Linked DNA regions of Chitinimonas arctica. The protein of the gene in region 1 interacts with the protein of each later gene in a pairwise test. Links are inferred from orthologs where the notes say so. Each region holds a gene or a part of one and is shown in the gene's direction. Other genes may lie near its edges. The genes, in order: lpdA and odhB.

Evidence for each region.
Region 2: the proteins of lpdA (region 1) and odhB interact in binary tests that used the Escherichia coli proteins (3 or more experiments, as listed by UniProt). The link is inferred for Chitinimonas arctica from one-to-one orthologs.

The regions. Positions count from the first base shown.
Region 1 is NZ_CP041730.1:5,166,493-5,177,853, forward strand. The notes cover bases 3,005-5,930. They hold lpdA (dihydrolipoyl dehydrogenase), read left to right. Parts: upstream 3,005-3,548; coding sequence 3,549-5,312; downstream 5,313-5,930. Other genes in these bases: aceF (dihydrolipoyllysine-residue acetyltransferase), read left to right, coding at 3,005-3,539; FNU76_RS23430 (hypothetical protein), read right to left, coding at 5,392-5,930. Outside these bases: aceE (pyruvate dehydrogenase (acetyl-transferring), homodimeric type), read left to right, coding at 1-1,802; more of aceF, read left to right, coding at 1,884-3,004; more of FNU76_RS23430, read right to left, coding at 5,931-6,153; FNU76_RS23435 (GNAT family N-acetyltransferase), read right to left, coding at 6,290-7,177; FNU76_RS23440 (calcium-binding protein), read right to left, coding at 7,374-11,361. UniProt on the Escherichia coli protein: Lipoamide dehydrogenase is a component of the glycine cleavage system as well as of the alpha-ketoacid dehydrogenase complexes.
Region 2 is NZ_CP041730.1:4,561,154-4,572,473, forward strand. Bases 4,197-7,081 are described here. They hold odhB (2-oxoglutarate dehydrogenase complex dihydrolipoyllysine-residue succinyltransferase), read left to right. Parts: upstream 4,197-4,959; coding sequence 4,960-6,204; downstream 6,205-7,081. Other genes in these bases: FNU76_RS20835 (2-oxoglutarate dehydrogenase E1 component), read left to right, coding at 4,197-4,865; lpdA (dihydrolipoyl dehydrogenase), read left to right, coding at 6,287-7,081. Outside these bases: FNU76_RS20820 (succinate dehydrogenase iron-sulfur subunit), read left to right, coding at 1-278; FNU76_RS20825 (FAD assembly factor SdhE), read left to right, coding at 282-551; gltA (citrate synthase), read left to right, coding at 636-1,928; more of FNU76_RS20835, read left to right, coding at 2,043-4,196; more of lpdA, read left to right, coding at 7,082-7,723; sucC (ADP-forming succinate--CoA ligase subunit beta), read left to right, coding at 7,796-8,968; sucD (succinate--CoA ligase subunit alpha), read left to right, coding at 8,997-9,884; FNU76_RS20860 (NlpC/P60 family protein), read right to left, coding at 10,064-11,320. UniProt on the Escherichia coli protein: E2 component of the 2-oxoglutarate dehydrogenase (OGDH) complex which catalyzes the second step in the conversion of 2-oxoglutarate to succinyl-CoA and CO(2).

The DNA.
Region 1 (11,361 bases):
GGAATGTGATCAAGCTGGTCTGGGGCACCAAGTGGGATGCCCTGTTCGCCCGCGACAAGAAGGGCCTGCTGGCCAAGCGCATGATGGAAGTGCTGGACGGCGAGTACCAGGTGATGAAGGCCCGCGACGGCGCCTATGTGCGCGAGCACTTCTTCAATACGCCTGAACTGAAGGCGATGGTGCAGGACTGGTCGGACAAGGATATCTGGGACCTGAATCGCGGCGGCCACGATCCGGCCAAGATCTACGCGGCCTTCAAGGCCGCCAGCGAATCGCAGGGCAAGCCCACGGTCATCCTGGCCAAGACGGTCAAGGGCTATGGCATGGGCTCGGCCGGCGAGGCGATGAATATCACCCACCAGCAGAAAAAGCTCGATATCGACTCGATCAAGCAGTTCCGCGACCGTTTCGGCATTCCGGTGCCGGACGACCAACTGGAAGCCGTGCCCTTCGTCAAATTCGAAGAAGGCTCGCCCGAGTTGGCCTATATGCGCGGCCATCGCCAGGCCCTGGGCGGCTACCTGCCGCAGCGCCGCAGCAAGGCCTATGCGCTGGAAATCCCGCCGCTGAGCGCTTTCGACGCCCTGCTGAAGGGTTCGGGCGAAGGCCGCGAATACTCCACCACCATGGCCTTTGTCCGCATGCTGACGCAATTGCTGAAGGACAAGCAGATCGGTCGCCATATCGTCCCCATCGTGCCGGACGAGTCGCGCACCTTCGGCATGGAAGGCCTGTTCCGCCAAGTCGGCATCTGGAACCAGGACGGCCAGAAGTATGTGCCGCAGGATGCCGACCAGCTGATGTTCTACAAGGAATCCAAGGAAGGCCAGATTCTGCAGGAAGGCATCAACGAAGCCGGCGCCATGTGCGACTGGATCGCCGCCGGTACCGCCTACAGCACCCACGGCGTGCCGATGATCCCGTTCTATATCTATTACTCGATGTTCGGCTTCCAGCGGGTCGGCGATCTGGCCTGGGCAGCCGGCGATATGCGCACGCGCGGCTTCCTGCTGGGCGGCACCGCCGGCCGGACCACCCTCAACGGCGAAGGCTTGCAACACGAGGACGGCCACTCCCACCTGATCTCGGCCACCATCCCGAACTGCATTTCCTACGACCCGACCTTCGGCTTCGAAGTGGCGGTCATCGTGCAGGACGGCATGCGCCGCATGTATGCCGACCAGGAAGATGTGTACTACTACCTTACCCTGATGAACGAGAACTACAACCACCCTGCCATGCCGGCCGGTGTGGAAGAAGGCATCGTCAAGGGCATGTACCGGCTCAAGGCCGGCGCTGCCGGTGACTTGCGCGTGCAGCTGATGGGCTCGGGCACCATCTTCAACGAAGTGATCGCCGCCGCCACGCTGCTGAGCGAGGATTGGGGCGTACAGGCCGATCTGTGGAGCTGCCCGAGCTTTACCGAGCTGGCCCGCGACGGCGTAGCGGTGGAACGCCACAATATGCTCAACCCGACCGCCGAGCCCCAACAAGCCTATGTGACCCAATGCCTGCAGGACAGCGAAGGTCCGGTAGTGGTGGCCACCGACTATATGCGCCTGTTCGCGGAGCAGATCCGGGCTTTCGTGCCTCGCCGCTACGTGGTGCTGGGCACCGACGGTTTCGGCCGCTCGGATACCCGCGAGCAACTGCGCGAGTTCTTCGAAGTGAACCGGCATTACGTGGTGATCGCCGCGCTGAAGGCCTTGGCCGATGACGGCAAGCTGCCGCGCGCCAAGGTGGCGGAAGCCATCGCCAAGTACGGCATAAACGCCGCCAAGCCGGCCCCCTGGACGGTATAAGGGGTTTGGGTCCGCGACGGCGCTGAACATACGCGCCGGCGCGCCCTCGCTGACGAGAAAAACACGGATAGGATGCGACGTATGAGCAAGCAGATAGAACTGAAAGTGCCCGATATCGGCGACTACAAGGGCGTCGATGTCATCGAGGTTTTCGTCAAGGTAGGCGATGTCATCCAGAAAGACGATTCGCTGATCAGCCTGGAAACCGACAAGGCCACCATGGAAGTACCGGCCAATACCGGCGGGGTGGTCACCGAAGTACGGATCAAGATCGGCGACAAGGTCTCGGAAGGCAGCGTCCTGATCGTGCTGGACACCGATGCAGCCGGAACCGCCGTGGCCAGCCCTGCCGCGCCCGCGCCTGTCGCTGCGCCGGCCCCGGCGCCCGTGTCGGCGCCCGCACCCGCACCGCAATCGGCCGGATCCGCCGCGCCCGTCAGTATCGAGGTCAAGGTACCGGATATCGGCGATTACCAATCGGTCGATGTCATCGAAGTCCTGGTCAAGGTCGGCGACCAGGTCGGCAAGGACGATTCCCTGCTGACGCTGGAAACCGACAAGGCCACCATGGAAATCCCGGCCCCGCAAGCCGGCGTGGTGCAAAGCGTGGCGCTCAAGGTCGGCGATAAGGTGTCGGAAGGCAGTTTGGTGCTGACCTTGCTGGCAAGCGGCGCCGCTTCGGCCGCGCCCACCCCGGCACCGGCCCCTCAGCCTGCTCCTGCCGCGCCAGCACCTGTCCCTGCCGCCGCACCGTCGGCCGTGGCGCCCGCTCCGGCAGCCGCGGTTGCCGCTGCCGTCGATGAATCAGGCTTCCAGACCGCCCATGCCAGTCCCTCGGTCCGCAAGTTCGCCCGTGAACTCGGTGCCGATCTGGCCCGTATCAAGGGCAGCGGTCCCAAGGGCCGGGTCGTGCAAAGCGATATCCAGGCTTATGTGAAGGGCGTGCTGAGTGGCGCCACCCAAGCCGTGGCCAGTGCCCCCGCCGGCCAGGGCGGCGGTGCCGGCCTCGATCTGCTGCCATGGCCCAAGGTCGATTTCGCCAAGTTCGGTCCGGTGGAAAGCAAGCCGCTTAGCCGTATCAAGAAGCTGTCCGGCGCCAATCTGCATCGCAACTGGGTGATGATTCCGCATGTCACCCAGTTCGACGAGGCCGATATCACCGAGATGGAAGCCTTCCGCAAGCAGATGGGCGACGAGCTGAAAAAGCAGGATCTGAAGATCACCCCGCTGGCCTTCATCATCAAGGCCGTGGTGGCCGCCTTGAAGAAATTCCCCGACTTCAATGCCTCGCTGGATGGCGAAAACCTGGTGCTGAAGCAGTACTTCCATATCGGCTTCGCCGCCGATACGCCGAATGGCCTGGTCGTGCCGGTCATTCGCGACGCCGACCGCAAGTCCTTGCTGGAACTGGCCAGCGAGACCGGTGCACTGGCCGCCAAGGCCAGGGACGGTAAGCTGCTGCCGGCTGAAATGCAGGGTGGCTGCTTCTCGATCTCCTCGCTGGGTGGCGTCGGCGGTACTGCCTTCACCCCCATCGTCAATGCGCCGGAAGTGGCTATCCTGGGCGTCTCCAAGTCGTCCATCAAGCCGGTCTGGAACGGCAGCGAGTTCGCGCCACGGCTGATGCTGCCGCTGTCGCTTTCGTATGACCACCGCGTTATCGACGGTGCTTCGGCCGCGCGCTTCACCAGTTATCTTTCCCAAGTGCTCGGCGACATCCGCCGGCTGATGCTGTAAGGAGCCGCCATGAGCATGCAGGATCTGAAAGTACCCGATATCGGCGACTACAAGGACGTCGATGTCATCGAAGTGTTTATCAAGCCGGGCGACACCGTAGCCAAGGAAGACGCCCTGCTTAGCCTGGAGACCGACAAGGCCACCATGGAAGTGCCGGCCAGCAGCGCCGGTGTGGTGCGGGAAGTGCTGGTCAAGGTTGGCGACAAGATCTCGCAGGGTACCGTGATCGCACGGCTGGAGACGGCAGAGGCTACGGCAGAGGGAGCCGCAGCAGCGCCGACGCCCGCCCCTGTTGCCGCGCCCTCGCCTACCCCGGCGGCGCAGCACGTCGGCAGCGCCGATGCGGAATATGATCTGCTGGTCCTGGGCGCCGGTCCCGGCGGTTATTCCGCGGCCTTCCGCGCCGCCGACCTGGGTCTCAAGGTGGTGCTGGTCGAACGCTACGCCACCCTGGGCGGCGTCTGCCTCAACGTGGGGTGTATTCCCTCCAAGGCCTTGCTGCACAACGCTGCAGTGATCGACGAAGTCCGGCACCTGGCAGCCAATGGCATCAAGTATCCCGAACCGGAAATCGACCTGGCCGCCCTGCGCGGCTACAAGGACAAGGTCATCGGCAAGCTGACCACGGGTCTGAGCGGCATGGCCAAAGCCCGCAAAGTGGCCACCGTGCGCGGTCTGGGACGCTTTATCGACCCCCACCATGTGGAAGTCGAGCTGACCCAGGGCAATGGCCAGGACAAGACCGGCGAAAAGCAGGTCATCAAGTTCAAGCAAGCCATCATCGCGGCCGGCTCACGGGTGGTGAAACTGCCTTTCATCCCTGAAGACCCGCGCATTGTCGACAGCACCGGTGCACTGGAACTACGCGACGTGCCGGAACGGATGCTGGTGATCGGCGGCGGCATCATCGGCCTGGAAATGGGCACGGTCTATTCCACCCTGGGCGCCCGCCTGGACGTGGTCGAAATGATGGATGGGCTGATGCAGGGCGCCGACCGCGACCTGGTCCGGGTCTGGCAGAAGATGAATGCCCCCCGCTTCGACAATATCATGCTCAATACCCGCACCGTGGCGGTCGAGGCAAAGCCGGACGGCATCTATGTCCGATTCGAAGGCGCGCAGGCGCCGGCCGAGCCGCAGCGCTACGATCTGGTCCTGGTCGCTGCCGGACGGGCGCCGAACGGTAATCTGATCGGCGCGGAAAATGCCGGCGTGCAGGTAAGCGAGCGTGGCTTTATCGCGGTGGACAAGCAGATGCGCACCAATGTGCCGCATATCTTCGCCATCGGCGACCTGGTCGGCCAGCCCATGCTGGCCCACAAGGCCGTGCACGAAGGCCATGTCGCCGCCGAAGTAGCGGCCGGCCACAAGGCCTACTTCGATGCGCGGGTCATCCCCGGCGTGGCTTACACCGATCCGGAAGTGGCCTGGGTTGGCGTCACCGAGGATGAAGCCAGGAAGAACGGCATCAAGATCGAAAAATCGGTCTTCCCTTGGGCTGCCTCCGGCCGCGCCATTGCCAATGGGCGCGATGAAGGCTTTACCAAGCTGATCTTCGATGCCGACACCCACCGGCTGATCGGCGGCGCCATTGTCGGCACCCACGCCGGCGATATGTTGGGCGAAATCTGCCTGGCCATCGAGATGGGCTGCGACCCGACCGATATCGGCAAGACCATCCACGCCCACCCTACCCTGGGCGAATCCATCGGCCTGGCCGCCGAAGTGTTCGAGGGTAGTTGCACCGATTTGCCGCCGCAGAAGAAACGCTAAGGAAAGCGCCGTCCCGGTTTACGCCGGGATGGCGGCTGTGGGCGCTCACCTGGATTTTGGGCAGCCCGTCTTCGAACGCTTAGCGGCCGCCGCGTAGATACTCCAGCTTACCCTGCCTGGTTTGGCCATCAAAAGTACGAACGTCGAAGGTGCTTTTAACCAGGCCGATTTCCGGCGCATACCAACTGTTTGACTTACTTACTACAAGCGTGGCGCCGCTCCTGGATTGAATCTCCTGATTTGATTCAAACTTGCAGGCGGGCGTTGTGAAATTGCCGGGCAGAACGAGCGTCTCGTTTCCCAGGTAGGTTTCCTTGGCAATGAGTTTAGTGCTGCTTATCTCCGGATTGGACCCAGGGCCGCGCTTGCGATCGACCATGGTCGACGTTTCCAATGTTTCGCCGATGGTAAATGGATAGCGTTCGATATAGGTGGAGGTGTAAGTTGACTCCTCCACCTTTTCTTCGCCTTTTAAAATTTCATCCGAGAGGTTGATATAGGGGTAGTTCTCATAGCTTCTAAAATATCGCCTGTGGCTGATATTATCAGCCGATGCGGGCATGTTTTTAATCGTACGAACCCTGGTCCGTGGGTCGGGCAGCTTTGCGTTATCCCACGTCCACAATTGATCGGACTGTTTTTGGTCATCAAGGGAGTAGCGCATGGTGCGCTGGTCGCCATCGCGCGATATATATAAGCAAGTGTTACGCAGGCTATTATTGCCTGCGGGCGGTAGCTCGGTATCGCTCGTAGCATGGGCGCTACCGCCCGAAAGGAAAAGGCAGGTGCCAAAACAAAGGGCGACAGCTGATAAGGGGAGTTCGGTTTTCAGGTTTTTCATGGGGCAACGCCGAAAGTAAAGACATAATCTTAACGATCTCTACAACTGGCGTGCTTTCGGATTTTTCGAATCCTATCTTAAAGATACTGACTGCTCCCTGGGTATCGCCATTGAGCTTTGTCTTACCTACACCCCCTTACAGATTGGCATACTCATTCTTCCTGCCTGTATCAAGAATATAAAAATGGCGCCTTGATTGGCCCTGCTGGCAAGATGATACGTACCTATCCACCACGATATTATCCTGGACCTTATCCAGCCCAGATTTTTCGAGGACACGCTGAGAAGGTATGTTCAGCGGGTGCACCGTAGCATAATATTTCCCGCCTACATGGTTAATGACCGCCTTGCATGCCTCGGTGGTAAGGCCGCGACCGCTACTCGCCGGGGAAATGGCATAGGATAGCTCCATGTAATCGGCGTACCGCAATTGTAGTTGCATCGGCCAATCCAGCTCCACTCCAGGCACTTCCTTTGGCGCCGCGCCGTTTTTTTTCCTTATTTTCGCCGCATTTTTCTTCAGCGCCGCATTCTCCGGCTTATCAAGCAAATCAAGCGCTGCGCGATTGTTGAATATCCCCTTCACGCTTTCAAGCAAAGCAGGATCATCGAGCAGACGTGCTTCCACCATGCAATATCCCACCATGCCATCATGTGTGATCATCGCCCAACTGTGCAAATCCGTCACACGACGGCCGGGCCGATGCACATCCGCGCTGACCATGGCCCGGTGACTGGTCTTTTGTTGTAATTCCTCTACCGTCATTACCCGGCCGCTCATGAAATACTTTACGGCTTCAGGATTGGTAAAAATCGGGAGCAAGCCTCGGTAATCGGAAGGGAATATAGGCCGCAAGAACAAATTGGCAGTCACTAGGGAGTTGGTGTAGGGCTTAAGATTTCTATCCACATCGATCACGCTGGCATTTGAAACTTCTTCGCTTCTATTTACAAGCACCTCACTATGATTTGAACCGCTTGCCATAAGCGCATACGGATTCGTTGCTATCATTCTCTGCATCATATTTATTCCATAAGTCATATTAAGATTCAGTCAAGCTAATGAACTCTCCTGACTTATGATTCTGCTTATCATCAGTTTTTTTCGAAAAATCACCTATCCGCGCTGAAATTTCCAAGGGCCTGTTATTTGCTCTGGCTAAAAAACCCGGGCCGAAATTTTCGACCCGGGTTTTCCTTGCTGCTACCGCTTCAACGGCTTACATCAAGCGATTCGCACTCAACATAGGACTATGCATCTCGTGCGCCGGCACGGTCTGCTGCCATTGGGCCGCATCCATCGGCGAGAAGCCCGCCATGGCGCTGACCAGGCTGGCCAGCTGCTGGTCCACCGACACCGTCTCCACCATCGGCGGCCGTGGCAGCGCGGCGGCTTGCAAGCCCGCCACCGTGACCGCCTTGGCCTGGATCTGGGTGTTGGTCCAGACCACGCTGTCGCTGAAGGTGAACCGTTCCACCCGGTAGCCGACCGCATTGGTGGCGTCGAAGTAGTTCTCCACCGTCAGCTGGTCGGTCGCGCCGTACTTCAGCACCAGGTTGACGCCGGCCTTTTGCACCGCCGTCACTTCGGTCGACTTCACGTCCTTGAACTGCACCGTGTCGCTGTTGTTGGCGGTGGCGTCGAAGTCCTTGATGACGTCGGCGCCGGCACCCTTGGCCAGCATATAGAAGTCATTGCCGGCTTCGCCTTCCAGCCGGTCCTTGCCATCTTCGCCGTTGAGGGTGTCGTTGCCGGTGCCGCCGACCAGGATATCGTCGCCGGTATTGGCGACATTGCCGTAACCACCCGAGAGGTAGTCATTGCCGTCGCCGCCTTCCAGCCGGTCGTTGCCCAGCCCGCCGAACAGGGTGTCGTCGCCGCCCAGGCCGCGCAGCAGATCGCGGCTTGCCGCGCCGGTCAGCTTGTTGCCGTTGGCGTCGCCGTCCTGCAGGGTCTCGTAGCCGCCCGGGATGGTTTGCGCGGCCACCATCTGCGCGATGGTCGCGGCGGTGAACATATTGCCGCCGCTGGGCTGCACATAGGCAATGGCCATCTCGCCGCCCTTGAAGTGCTTGAGCACCCGGAGGGAGGTGGTCAGCTGCTTGTCCACCACCACCAGCAGGTCGTCGCCGTCGCGCTGGAAGCTGAGGCGGGCGGCGCCGATGCCGTCGGCCAGGAAGATGCCGTCGCTGCCGCCGCCGCTGTTGTCGATGACGTCTTGCGAGGCGCCGTCGAACACATAGCTGTCGTTGCCCGCGCCCCCTTCCAGCCGGTCGTTGCCGTCTTCGCCGTTCAGCTGGTCGTCGCCAGCCCCGCCGATCAGCAGGTCGTCGCCGCTATTGCCGCTGCCGTAGCCGCCGGACAGGTAGTCGTTGCCATCGCCGCCTTCCAGACGGTCATTGCCGGCACCGCCGAACAGCTGGTCGTCGCCACCCAGGCCGCGCAGCAGGTCCTTGCCGCCGGCACCGCTGAGCTGGTCGGCATTGGCGGTGCCTTCCTTGACCTGGTTGAAGTCGGCCGGGTTGGCCGGGCCGCTGCCGCCGGTACCGGGCGTAGGCGGATTCGGATCGACCGGCAGGAGTCGGGCGATATCGGCCGCCGACAGGGCGTTGCCGCTCTTCGGTTGCAGGTAGGCGATGGCGGCTGCGCCACCACTGAAGTGGTTCAGCACCCGTACCGTGCGGCTGGCGTCGCTGACCACGCCGATGAGCAGGTCCTGGCCTTCCTGCTTGAAGCTCAGCTGGGCCTTCTCCAGTTCGGAGAAGAACAGCCAGTCGCTGCCGCCGCCGACATTGTCGATCACGTCCTTGCCCCAGTTGCTGGTAAAGACGTACTTGTCGTCTTCGCTGCCGCCCAGCAAGCGGTCGTCGCCTTCGCCGCCGATCAGCTGATCCTTGCCGACACCGCCGTCGAGCGTATCGTTGCCCAGGCCACCATCCAGGTAGTCGTCGCCGGCTTCACCGGCCACCGTATCGTTGCCGGCCAGACCGAACAAGGTGTCGTTACCGGCACCGCCACGGAGGTGGTCATGGCCAGCCGAGCCGGACAGGTTATCGGCCTGGCTGCTGCCTTGGGTGATGACCTTGGCTTCGATGGCGGCCAGATCCAGCGAAGTGCCATCGGCGAACAGCAATTTATCAAGCTTGAAGTGGGCGGTGCCGATGGGGCGGAACCAGTTTTGCACGGTGATCTCATCCGTGCCGTTGCGGTGCCGCAAGACCATATCGTTGCCGAGCCGCAGGATGCTGATATCCGCCAGGGCAATGCCGGCGCCGAACACCAGGCTGTCCTGCGAAGGGTCGATATTGCTGAAGGCCTGGTCTTGACGGGTTTCGACCAGCAGATCCTTGCCATCGCCCAAATTGAACACATAGCGATCATCGCCGTAGGAACCGTATAGCGTGTCCTGGCCCGCGCCGCCTTCCAGGGTATTGGCATCGCGTTCCTGGTAATCATCGGACGCAACCAGCTCATCATCGCCGGCACCACCGAGCAAGGTGTCGCTGCCTTGATTGCCGTTTAGCTTGTCGTTGCCGGCGCCGCCTTCGAGCCGGTCGCCATCGGTATTGCCATCCAACTGGTCATCGCCATCGTCGCCGCGCAGGGTATCGCTACCGACCCCGCCAGTGAGGGTGTCATTGGCGTCGCCACCGCTGACCAGATCGCTTTCGGCATCGCCTTGCAGCACATCCAGACCCGCACCGCCGAACAGTTGATCGGCCTCCTGGCCACCACGCAGCGTGTCATTACCCGCATCACCTTGCAGGGTGTCGTCCGCCCCGCCGCCTTCCAGCAGGTCGGCGTCGTCGCCACCGGCCAGCAGATCGTTGCCGTCCTGTCCGGCCAGGCTGTCGTTGCCCGCACCACCGCCTAGCGAATCGTCGCCGCTGCCGCCGTCCAGCAGGTCGGCGCCGAGGCCGCCCAGCAGTGTGTCATTGCCGTCCTGGCCGAACAGCTTGTCATCACCGCCCAGGCCATCGATGAGATCCGCTTCGGCATGCCCATAGATGGCATCGGCCGTCTCGCCGGTCTTGAGCACGAGCTGTTTGAGGGTGTCGCCATCCCAGGCCAACCCATTACCAAAGTCAACTCGCTCGATGGCGCCGATTTGGGTCACGCCGGGGCGATCGAAAAACTCCCCCTTGACGAGCAATTGATCGCCCGTGGCCAAATTTTTGAGCAACAGGCTGCCTTCTTCATCGCGGCGCAGCAACAAGTCTTCCGCACGTACGCCACTGAATACGACTTGGTCGGTACCGGCGGCTTCAACGATTTCATCGTTGCCACTACCGGCGGCAAACCGGAATGTGTCGTCGCCTTCGTAGCCATATAGCGAATCGTTGCCTCTCCCCCCCTCGATCAGGTCGTCGCCGTCGCCGGCGAGAACATAGTCGTTGTCATCGCCACCCTGGATGCTGTCCGCGCCACTACCGCTGCGGATGACGTCGTCACCACTACCGCTGCTAATCTGGTTGGCGCCGTCACTGGCCCACACAATGTCGTTACCGCTGCCGCCGTCGAGGGTGTCGTCACCGTCGCCGGTTGTCAGACTATCGTTGCCCGCACCACCGATCAGCAGATCCGTGCCGCCACGACCATCCAAGTTGTCACCGCCTTCGCCACCGTCCAATGTGTCATTGCCGCCGCCCCCTGTCAGACCATCATTGCCGTCCTCACCTTGCAGGAGATTGTTGCCTTCGCCCCCGCTTATGCCGTCGTCTCCCACTCCCCCGAACAGACTGTCATCGCCGAGGTCACCCGCGATGCCATCGTTCCCCTCGCCACCCTTGACCAGATCATGGCCGTCACCGGCATAGATCGTGTCATTGCCCGCGTCCCCGTCAACCGTGTCGTTGTCGGAAAATCCGTAGATCACATCAGCCCGCTCGGTGCCAATCAGCACCAACTGCCGCATCTGCACCGGGTCCACGCTGCGCTCGGTGCCGTTTTCATGACTGATCTTGAGCGTGCCGCGCGGGGTATCGCCGTTGAAGAACGCGCTGAACACCAACATGTCGGTGGGGCTGCTGGGGAAAACGATGGTCAAATTCTGGCCGTCGCGGCGGAACACGAGTTCGTCCGGCGCCAAGCCGGCCAGGGCAATGGTCATTTGCCCTTCATAGGCGTCGTAGACCGTATCGACCCCATCGCCCTTGGCGAACAGATACCGATTGCTACCAATGCCGCCATCCAATTTATCGTTGCCC
Region 2 (11,320 bases), 600 kb from region 1 along the record:
ACGAGTGCATCCTGTGCGCCTGCTGCTCGACCTCCTGCCCGTCGTTCTGGTGGAACCCGGACAAGTTCGTCGGCCCGGCCGGCTTGCTGGCCGCCTACCGCTTTATCGCCGATACCCGCGATACCGCCATCAACGAACGGCTGGACAATCTGGAAGATCCGTACCGGCTGTTCCGCTGCCATTCCATCATGAACTGCGTGGACGTTTGCCCCAAGCACCTGAACCCGACCAAGGCAATCGGCAAGATCAAAGAGCTGATGGTCAAGCGGATCGCCTGACCCATGGCCGAGATGTATACCCAAGCGGACAAGAACCGACTCCGCTGGCGTTCGCGGCGGGGCTTGCTGGAGCTCGATCTGGTGTTCGAACTGTTTCTCGAACACGATTTCGACCGGCTGAGCGCCGCCGAGCTGGACGTCTACCAAGACTTGTTGATGTTGCCGGACATCGATCTGCTAGAACTGGTGGATGGCAAAACCGACACCACGGACATGCGTCTCGCCCCTATCCTGGCGCAGCTGCGGCATTGGCAAGTCGTAAAAAAACAGTAATCCAAGTATCAAGGTTCGCGAACGCGGCCGGCGTTGCCAAGGTGCCGTCCGCTGTTCACCCGAAATTTATTCAGGAGCAATTCCATGGCTGAAGCTTCCAAAGTTACGCTCTCTTATAACGACGGCCAGAACAGCATCGAGCTGCCGGTTCTGAAGGGCTCGCTTGGCCCGGATGTCGTTGATATCCGCACCCTCGGCAAGACCGGCATGTTCACCTATGACCCCGGTTTCCTGGCCACTGCCAGCTGCGAGTCGAGCATCACCTTTATCGATGGCGACCTCGGTCAGTTGTACTACCGCGGCTACCCCATCGAACAGCTGGCCGAGCACAGCGACTACCTGGAAGTTTGCTACCTGCTGCTGAATGGCGAACTGCCCACCCCGGAACAGAAGAAGCATTTCGACTACACGGTGATGCGGCACAATATGCTGCACGACCAGATCCACAACTTCTTCCGTGGCTTCCGCCGCGATGCGCACCCGATGGCCGTGATGGTCGCGGTGGTGGGCGCCTTGTCGGCCTTCTACTCCGATTCGCTCGATATCAACGATCCGCGCCACCGCGAAGTGGCGGCCTTCCGCCTGATCGCCAAGCTGCCGACCATCGCTGCCCAGGCCTATCGCTACAACCGTGGCTTGCCGCTGTCCTACCCCAAGGCCGGCCTGACCTATGCGGAGAATTTCCTGCATATGATGTTCTCGACCCCGGTCGAGGAATACAAGGTCAACCCGATCACCGCCCGCGCGCTGGATCGCATCTTCACCCTGCACGCCGACCACGAGCAGAACGCCTCGACTTCGACGGTGCGCCTGTCGGGTTCGTCCGGTGCCAATCCGTTCGCCTGTATCGCTGCCGGTATCGCCTGCCTGTGGGGCCCGTCGCATGGCGGCGCCAACGAAGCCGTGCTGAAGATGCTGGACGAGATCGGCGACGTCAGCAAGGTGGCCGACTTCATGCAAGGCGTGAAGGACAAGCGCTACAAGCTGATGGGCTTCGGCCATCGCGTATACAAGAACATGGATCCGCGCGCGGCCATCATGCGCGACACCTGCCATGAAGTGCTGAACGACCTGGGCCTGCATGACGATCCGAAGTTCAAGCTGGCCATGGCGCTGGAAAAGATCGCCCTGGAAGACCCGTACTTCATCGAACGCAAGCTGTATCCGAACGTGGACTTCTACTCCGGCATCGTGTTGTCCGCCGTGGGTATCCCCGTCTCGATGTTCACGCCTATCTTCGCCCTGGCCCGTACCGTCGGCTGGATCTCGCACTGGAGCGAGATGATCGGCGATCCAACCATGAAGATCGGCCGTCCGCGCCAGCTGTACACCGGTGCGCCACGTCGCGATTACGTGGCTATCGATAAGCGCAAGTAAGCAGTAGAGGCGCCCGGCTACGGCCGGGCGTCTGTCGTACCGAACCCGTTTCCACAGTTTGTCGTAATCGTCTCGCCCAAGCGCAGCGCTAAAAAAGCACATAAGGCCATCAACATGATGCAAACCTTCCAGAGCCAGTCCTATTTGTTCGGCGGCAATGCCCCGTTCATCGAAGAGCTCTACGAGCAATACCTCGCCGACCCGCAAACGGTGTCGCAAGAATGGCGGGACTATTTCGACAAACTGCAGCAGTTGCCCGGCAATACCGACCGGGATATCCCGCGCGCCTCCATCGAGGAATCGTTTGTCCAGATGGCCAAGCAGCCCCGCGTCGGCGGCCGCAGCGAAGCCGCCGAGAAGGAGGCCATGAAGAAGCAGGTGGCCGTACTCCGGCTGATTTCGGCCTACCGGGTAATGGGTGTGCGCTACGCCACCCTGGACCCGCTCAAGCGCCTGGACCAGCAGCCCCTGGTGGAGCTGGACCCGGCCACCCATGGCCTGACCGATGCCGATATGGCCCGCACCTTCGATTGCGGCAATCTGGCCGGTCCCGAGCGCGATACCCTGGCAAATATCCTGGCCCGCCTCAAGCAGACCTTCTGCGGCAATATCGGCCTGGAATACATGCACATCACCGATTCGGCGCAGCGTCACTGGGTTCAGACGCGCTTCGAGGAATCGCGTTCGGTGCCCAGCTTCAATCGCGACAAGAAGCTGCGCATCCTCAAGCAGATCACCGCCGCCGAAACCCTGGAGCGCTATCTGCACACCAAGTATGTCGGCCAGAAGCGCTTCTCGCTGGAAGGCGGCGAAAGCATGATCGCGGCGCTGGATCACCTGGTGCAGGCATCGGGCGAGAACGGCGTGCAGGAAATGGTCATCGGCATGGCCCACCGTGGCCGTCTGAACGTGCTGGTCAATACCCTGGGCAAGCGCCCGGCCGACCTGTTCTCCGAGTTCGAGGGCAAGTACAGCTACGACCTGCCGTCCGGCGACGTGAAGTACCACATGGGTTTCAGCTCGGACATCCCGACCCCTGGCGGTGCGGTGCACGTTTCGCTGGCCTTCAATCCTTCCCACCTGGAAATCGTCAATCCGGTGGTGGTCGGCTCCGCTCGTGCGCGCCAACAGCGCCGCGGCGACCGCGTCGGCGACCAGGTGATGCCGGTGCTGCTGCACGGCGACTCGGCCTTTATCGGCCTGGGGACCAACCAGGGCACCTTCAACCTGTCGCAGACCCGTGGCTACGGCGTCGGCGGTACCATGCACATCGTCATCAACAACCAGATCGGCTTCACGACCTCGGACACCCGCGATACCCGCTCGTCCCTGTACTGTACCGATATCGCCAAGATGATCGAGGCGCCGATCTTCCACGTGAACGGCGACGATCCGGAAGCCGTCTGCTTCGTGATGCAGGCCGCCATCGACTATCGCCGCAAGTTCCGCCGCGACGTGGTGATCGACCTGGTCTGCTTCCGCAAGCTGGGCCACAACGAGGGCGACGATCCGATGTTGACCCAGCCGATGATGTACAAGCGCATCGCCAAGCACCCCGGCGCGCGCAAGATGTACGCCGACCGGCTGGTGATGGAAGGCCTGCTCAGCGCCGACGAAGCCGATGCGCTGATCAAGGACTACCGTGCCGCGCTTGACAAGGGCGAGCACGTCGAACAAACCACCCTGACCGATTTCAAGCGCAGCTTCGCCATCGATTTCGGCGCTTTCAAGGGCACCCACTGGGCCCACCCGACCGATACCACCCTGAGCGCGGCCGAACTGGGCCGCCTGGCGGAGAAGGTCAACAAGGTGCCGGATGGCTTCAAGCTGCACCCGACCGTGGACAAGGTGCTGGCGGCTCGCCGCGAAATGGGTGCCGGCCGGCAGAACATCGACTGGGGCATGTCGGAAATCCTCGCCTACGGTTCGCTGCTGGAAAAAGGCTATGGCGTGCGCATTTCGGGTGAAGACTCGGGTCGCGGCACCTTCAGCCACCGGCATGCGGTGCTGCACGACCAGAACCGCGAGAAGTGGGATGCCGGCGCGGCCGTGCCGCTACGTAACCTGAGCGAAAACCAGGGCAATTTCCTGGTGATCGACTCCATTCTCAATGAAGAAGCAGTGCTGGCCTTCGAGTACGGCTACAGCTCGTCCGCACCGGACGAACTGGTGATCTGGGAAGCCCAGTTCGGCGACTTCGCCAACGGCGCCCAGGTGGTGATCGACCAGTTCATCACTTCCGGCGAGACCAAGTGGGGCCGTTATTGCGGCCTGACCATGATGCTGCCGCACGGTTACGACGGCCAAGGCCCCGAACATAGCTCGGCACGCCTGGAGCGTTATCTGCAGATGTGCGCCGAGCACAATGTGCAGGTGATCATGCCGTCCGAGGCCAGCCAGATGTTCCACGTGCTGCGTCGCCAGCAGCTGCGGCCTTACCGCAAGCCGCTGATCATCCTGATGTCCAAGCGCCTGCTGCGCTACAAGGATGCGATGAGCTCGCTGGATGCCTTCACCCAGGGCGGCTTCCGTCCCGTCATCGGCGATCCGGTCAATCCGGACACCAAGAAGGTGAAGCGCGTCATCGTCTGTTCCGGCCAGGTCTACTACGACCTGCACAACGCCCGCAGCGAGCGCGAACAGAAGGATGTCGCCATCGTGCGCGTCGAACAGCTCTATCCCTTCCCGACCGATGAATTGAAGGCCGAACTGGGTAAGTACACGGCCGCCAAGGAAATCATGTGGGTACAGGAAGAGCCGAAGAACCAGGGCGCCTGGCACCAGATCCGGCACCGGCTGGAAGCCTGTATGTCGGCCAAGCAGACCTTGTTGTACGCTGGCCGTCCGTCGTCCGCCTCGCCGGCGGTCGGCTATATGAGCAAGCATGCCGCCCAGCTCAAGGCCTTCCTCGACGAAGCCATGAACCTCGCCAAATAAATAAGCACCGCGAGCGGCGGTCCGGCACTCGCGCCGGATCGCCGCTCCAGCCAACCCACAAACCCAACGTAGGCCGCCAACGGAGCCGAATAATATGCTGATCGAAGTCAAAGTCCCCCAACTGCCCGAGTCCGTATCCGAAGCCACCCTTGTCAGCTGGAAGAAGAAGGTAGGCGACTATGTCGAGCGGGATGAAAACCTGATCGACCTGGAAACCGACAAGGTGGTTCTGGAACTGCCCGCCCCGCAAGCCGGTGTGATCGTCAGCCTGGTCAAGGGCGATGGCGCGACCGTGGTCAGCCAGGAATTGATTGCGACCATCGATACCGAAGCCAAGGCTGGCGCTGCCGCACCTGCCGCCGCCGCTCCCGCTCCGGCCGCTGCCGCCGAGCCGAGCCGCGTGGCAGCAGCAGCCGCCGCCGCAGGCGTACCGGAAAACGCCATTGGTTTCGGCACCGCCGTGATGCCGGCCGCCAAGAAGGCCGCCGCCGATGCCGGCGTCGATACTGCCAAGGTCCAGGGCACTGGCCGCGATGGCCGGGTGCTGAAGGAAGATGTCGTGGCTGCCGCTGCCAAGCCGGCTGCCGCCAAGCCGGCCGCGCCAGCTGCCCCGGCCGCCGCCGCACCCGCCATGGGTGACCGCGCCGAGCAGCGCGTGCCGATGTCGCGCCTGCGCCAACGCGTGGCCGAGCGCCTGCTGGAATCGCAAGCCACCGCCGCCATCCTCACCACCTTCAATGAAGTGAACATGAAGCCGGTGATGGAACTGCGCAACCGCTACAAGGACAAGTTCGAAAAGGAACACGGCATCAAGCTGGGTTTCATGGGCTTCTTCGTCAAGGCTGCCGTACACGCCCTGAAGAAGTACCCCATCGTCAACGCCTCGGTGGATGGCAGCGATATCGTCTACCACGGCTACTATGATATCGGTGTGGCCGTGGGTAGCCCGCGCGGCCTGGTGGTGCCGGTGATCCGCAATGCCGACCAGCTGAGCCTGGCGCAGATCGAAAAGCAGATCGCCGATTTCGGTAAGCGCGCGCAGGAAGGCAAGCTGACCATGGATGAGCTGACCGGTGGCACCTATACCATCTCCAATGGCGGTACCTTCGGTTCGATGATGTCCACGCCTATCATCAACCCGCCGCAAAGCGCCATTTTGGGCATGCATGCCACGCGCGAACGCGCCATGGTCGAAAACGGCCAAGTGGTGGTCCTGCCGATGATGTACCTGGCCCAGTCCTACGATCACCGCATCATCGACGGCCGCGAAGCCGTGCTGTCGCTGGTGGCGATCAAGGAAGCCATCGAAGACCCGGCGCGCCTGTTGCTGGATATCTGATCGGTCCCGAGCGGCCGGGGGCGGGCTTAGCCCGCCCGATTGCAACGGCGGGCCAGGCCCGCCTTACGTATTGGTGAAATCTATGTCCCAACAATTCGACGTCGTCGTGATCGGCGGCGGACCCGGCGGTTATGTCGCAGCCATCCGCGCCGCCCAACTCGGCTTCAAGACAGCCTGTATCGATGCCACCAGCAATGCCGAAGGCAAGCAAAGCCTCGGCGGTACCTGCCTGAACGTCGGCTGCATCCCCTCCAAGGCGCTGCTGCAATCGTCCGAGAACTTCCATCATGCCGCCCACAGCTTTGCCGACCATGGCATCAGCACCGGTACGGTCAAGATGGATGTGGCGCAGATGCTCAAGCGCAAGGAAGAGATCATCGCCAAGAACACCGGCGGTATTGCTTTCCTGTTCCGTAAGAACAAGGTGACCAGTTTTCACGGTACCGGCGCCTTCAAGTCCAAGAATGGCGACAAGTATGTGCTGGAAGCCAAGCTGGCCGACGGCAAGACCGAACTGATCGAAGCCAGCCATGTAATCGTGGCCACCGGCTCAAGCGTGCGCCAGTTGCCCGGCGTGACCATCGATAACAAGCTGGTGCTCGATAATGAAGGTGCGCTGGCCATCCCCGCCGTGCCTAAGCGTCTGGGCGTGATCGGCGCCGGCGTGATCGGCCTGGAAATGGGTTCGGTCTGGAAGCGTCTGGGCTCGGAAGTGACCGTGCTGGAAGCCATGCCGACCTTCCTCGGCGCCGCCGACGACCAGGTCGCACGCGAAGCATTGAAATTCCTGACCAAGGACACCGGCCTGGTGATCAATACCGGTGTAAAGATCGGTGAGATCAAGGTCGGCAAGAAAGATGTCACCGTCAACTACGTCGATGCCGCCGGTGCCGAGCAGAAGGCGGTCTACGACAAGCTGATCGTTTCCATCGGCCGTATCCCGAATACCGCCGGCCTGAATGCCGACGCCGTCGGCCTGAAACTGACCGAGCGCGGCCAGGTGGAAGTGGACGACGATTGCCGTACCAACCTGCCCAATGTCTGGGCGGTGGGCGACGTGGTGCGTGGCCCGATGTTGGCGCACAAGGCTTCGGAAGAGGGTGTGGCGGTGGCCGAGCGTATTGCCGGCCAGCATCCGCACGTCGATTTCAATACCGTGCCGTGGGTGATCTACACCAGTCCGGAAATCGCCTGGGTGGGCAAGACCGAGCAGCAGCTCAAGGCCGAAGGCACCGAGTACAAGAAGGGGCAATTCCTGTTCTCGGCCAATGGCCGCGCGCTGGCATTGGGCGAGGCCAAGGGCTTCGTCAAGATGTTGGCCGACAAGAAGACCGACCGCATCCTGGGCGTCCATATCGTCGGTCCATTCGCTTCCGAACTGATTTCGGAAGCGGTTGTGGCGATGGAATTCAGCGCCTCGTCTGAAGACATCGCCCGTATCGTTCACGCGCATCCATCCTTGTCCGAAGCGCTGCACGAAGCGGCGCTGGGCTGTGACGGCCGTACCCTGCATAGCTGAACGATTTTAAAGGGCGGGAACCTTGGTCGGTTGCCGCCCTATCAAGCAAATCTCTCAAAAAGGGAAAACATAATGAATCTGCACGAATACCAAGCGAAAGATCTGCTGGCGAAATATGGCCTGCCTGTACAAAAGGGCATTCTGGCCAACACGCCGGAAGAAACCGCCAACGCCTTCCGTTCCATGGGTGGCAAGTTCGCCGTGGTAAAGGCGCAGGTACATGCCGGTGGTCGCGGCAAGGCTGGCGGCGTCAAGGTCGTGAAGAGTGCCGAAGAAGCTGCCGATGTCGCCAAGACCTTGCTGGGCAAGCGTCTGGTGACTTACCAGACCGATGCCAAGGGCCAGCCGGTCGGCTCGCTGCTGGTATGCGAAGATATGTATCCGGTGCAGCGTGAACTGTACCTGGGCGCCGTGGTGGACCGTTCCACCCGCAGCATCGTCTTTATGACTTCCACCGAAGGCGGCGTGGAAATCGAAGAAGTCGCGCACAACACCCCGGAAAAGATCATCAAGACCGTGGTCGATCCGCTGGTTGGCCTGCAGCCTTACCAGGCACGCGAAGCCGGCTTTGCGCTGGGCTTGGACGAAAAGCAGATCAAGCAGTTCACCGGCCTGATGATGGGCGCCTACAAGGCTTTCGTGGAAAACGATTTCGCCCTGTTCGAAATCAACCCGCTGGCCATCCGTGGCGACGGCACCCTGTGCTGCGTGGATGCCAAGATCGGCATCGACTCCAATGCCGCTTTCCGCCTGCCGTCCATCGTGGCGCTGCGCGACAAGTCGCAAGAGAATGAGCGCGAGCTGAAGGCTTCCGAGTTCGATCTGAACTACGTCGCCCTGGAAGGCAATATCGGCTGCATGGTGAACGGCGCCGGCCTGGCCATGGCGACCATGGACATCATCAAGCTGAAGGGCGGCCAACCGGCCAACTTCCTGGACGTGGGCGGTGGCGCCACCAAGGAACGCGTGATCGAAGCCTTCAAGCTGATCCTGGCCGACGAATCGGTCAAGGGCGTGCTGATCAACATCTTCGGCGGCATCGTCCGTTGCGACATGATCGCCGAAGCCATCATCGCCGCCGTGAAGGAAGTGAACGTGACCGTGCCGGTCGTGGTTCGCCTGGAAGGCAACAATGCGGAGCTGGGCGCCAAGATTCTGAACGAATCCGGCCTCAAGCTGACCTCGGCACAAGGCCTGAACGACGCCGCCGAGAAGATCGTGGCCGCCGTCGCCATGCTCGCTTAATCACCCGCACAGAATCAGGAGTTATTCAATGAGCGTTCTAGTCAACAAGAACACCAAGGTGCTGGTACAAGGCTTCACCGGCAAGAACGGTACCTTCCACGCCGAACAGGCGCTGAAGGTCGGCACCAAGGTCGTCGGCGGCGTGACCCCCGGCAAGGGCGGCAGCGAGCATCTGGGCCTGCCCGTCTTCAACACCATGCGCGATGCCGCCAAGGCAACCCAGGCCGACGCTTCGGTCATCTATGTACCGGCGCCTTTCGCCAAGGATTCCATCCTGGAAGCCATCGATGCCGGCATCAAGCTGATCGTCTGCATCACCGAAGGCGTGCCCACCATCGATATGCTGTACGTCAAGCGCGCTGTCGATGAAGCCGGTATCCGCCTGATCGGACCGAACTGCCCCGGCGTCATCACCCCGGGCGAGTGCAAGATCGGCATCATGCCGTGGCATATCCACAATCCAGGCCGTATCGGCATCGTGTCGCGTTCCGGCACGCTGACCTACGAAGCCGTGGCGCAGACCACCGCCTTGGGCCTGGGCCAGTCCACCTGTATCGGTATCGGCGGCGACCCCATCCCAGGCACCAGCCATATCGATGCGCTCAAGCTGTTCCAGGACGATCCCGATACCGACGCCATCATCATGATCGGTGAAATCGGTGGCTCGGCCGAAGAAGAAGCGGCCGAATTCGCCAAGGCCTATGTGACCAAGCCAGTGGTCGGCTACATTGCCGGCGTCACTGCCCCCAAGGGCAAGCGCATGGGCCACGCCGGTGCCATCATCTCCGGCGGCAAGGGTACGGCCGAAGAGAAGTTCGCGGCTTTCGAGCGTGCAGGCATCGCCTACACCCGTAGCCCGGCCGAAATCGGCAAGACCATGTTCGAGCTGCTGAAAAGCAAGGGCATGATCAAGTAAGACGGCAGTATCGGTAACAAACGGCAACGCCACCTTAGGGTGGCGTTGCCGTTTGTGGTTCTCCCCGGCCTTCCGTGCCTGCTTGAATCCAGCGGGGGCGGCAAAGAGTGGTGATGAATATCGGAGCGAACGCTGTGAAAAGAATCAAAGCGGCGTGGGCGTTCAGGATTGCCGCTCCCTTAAGGCACTATCTTCCGATAGCGTATAGGCGTGTAATCCGCCAACTCCACCGCGGAATAGGTCGTTTCGCAAACGCCCCCGCAACTGACCGAGGATTCCAGCATCTTGAAGCGGATATCCGTTCCACTGCTCCGGCCGATATAGAGCCGGGCATGGTGTTGGCGCCAGACCAGGGCATCGCCGGGTTCCAGGGCCTCCAGCGAGGGGAGCGGCGTCGATACCCTGAATAGCGCATCGGTGGTGTGATGAGGTATGCCCCATGCATTGGAGACGTAGCCGGAGCAATCCACGCCGGTTGCGATACGCGTGATGCAAAACCTTCTGTGCGGGTCGCGGCAGCTACAGATATCGCCGGCCAGCGCACCCTTGGCGATCCTTTTCCGGAATTGCTCCGGCGAGTTGTCGCCACCCCATTGGTAGGGCATGGCGGTAATCTCCTGGCCCTGGCGGCCCTCGAGCTGCTTTGGACGTTGCCAGTACTTGCCAGCCCCGACATCGCATTCAGAGGGTATGTTGGGGTGGGCATAGTTTCGTTCGCCCAGTACCCAGGTCATGCTGAGATACCGATAAGCCTCGGCCAGTACATCGCCGCGAGGGCGGGGCGGGTAGCCATCCAAGGACTGCGGCGGCAGCGCGCCATTCTCCTGCGCACTCTGCTCGCGGAAGGCTTGCTCCAGTTCATCGTCCGATTGCTGTTCGTCCTGAGGCGTCACCACGGGCGGCGCCGGCCGATGCAACACGGCGTCCTCGGGCGAGGTCAGCTCAAGTGGCAGCAGGAAGGCTTGCTTGCCCGCGGCGCCTTGGAAATAGGCCCGGCCGTCCGGCGCAAGGGCCACATACCGTGCCGGGAGTTGCTCGGCCAGCTCGGTGGGTACGCGGACCAACCGGGACAACCGTCCCTCCGGGGTGAAGCGTCCGACCCAGGCAGTGGGACGAGGCTCGGACAGTTCCTCCCACCAGAGCAGGATGGCGCCATCGGCAAGTGTTTGTACGCCATTTACCGAAGCCGCTTTTCCGCCCAGCAGGGAAGGTAGACCCACCCGCCAGTCCCGTCCAGCCGCGCCCCGGCCCGATGTAAACAGGGTGCCGTCGCTGCTACGTTCAACCTTGAATGAGGGTGGCTGGCGGCGCACGAGGTAAGTGCCTGCCGGCAAATCGCGTGGCGGGATCTGCCAGGCGATCTTCCCGCCCGCCGCGACCGCTACCGTGTCGACCTCGGCCAGTATTTCCCCCTGGCGTGAAAGCAATGCAAGCAA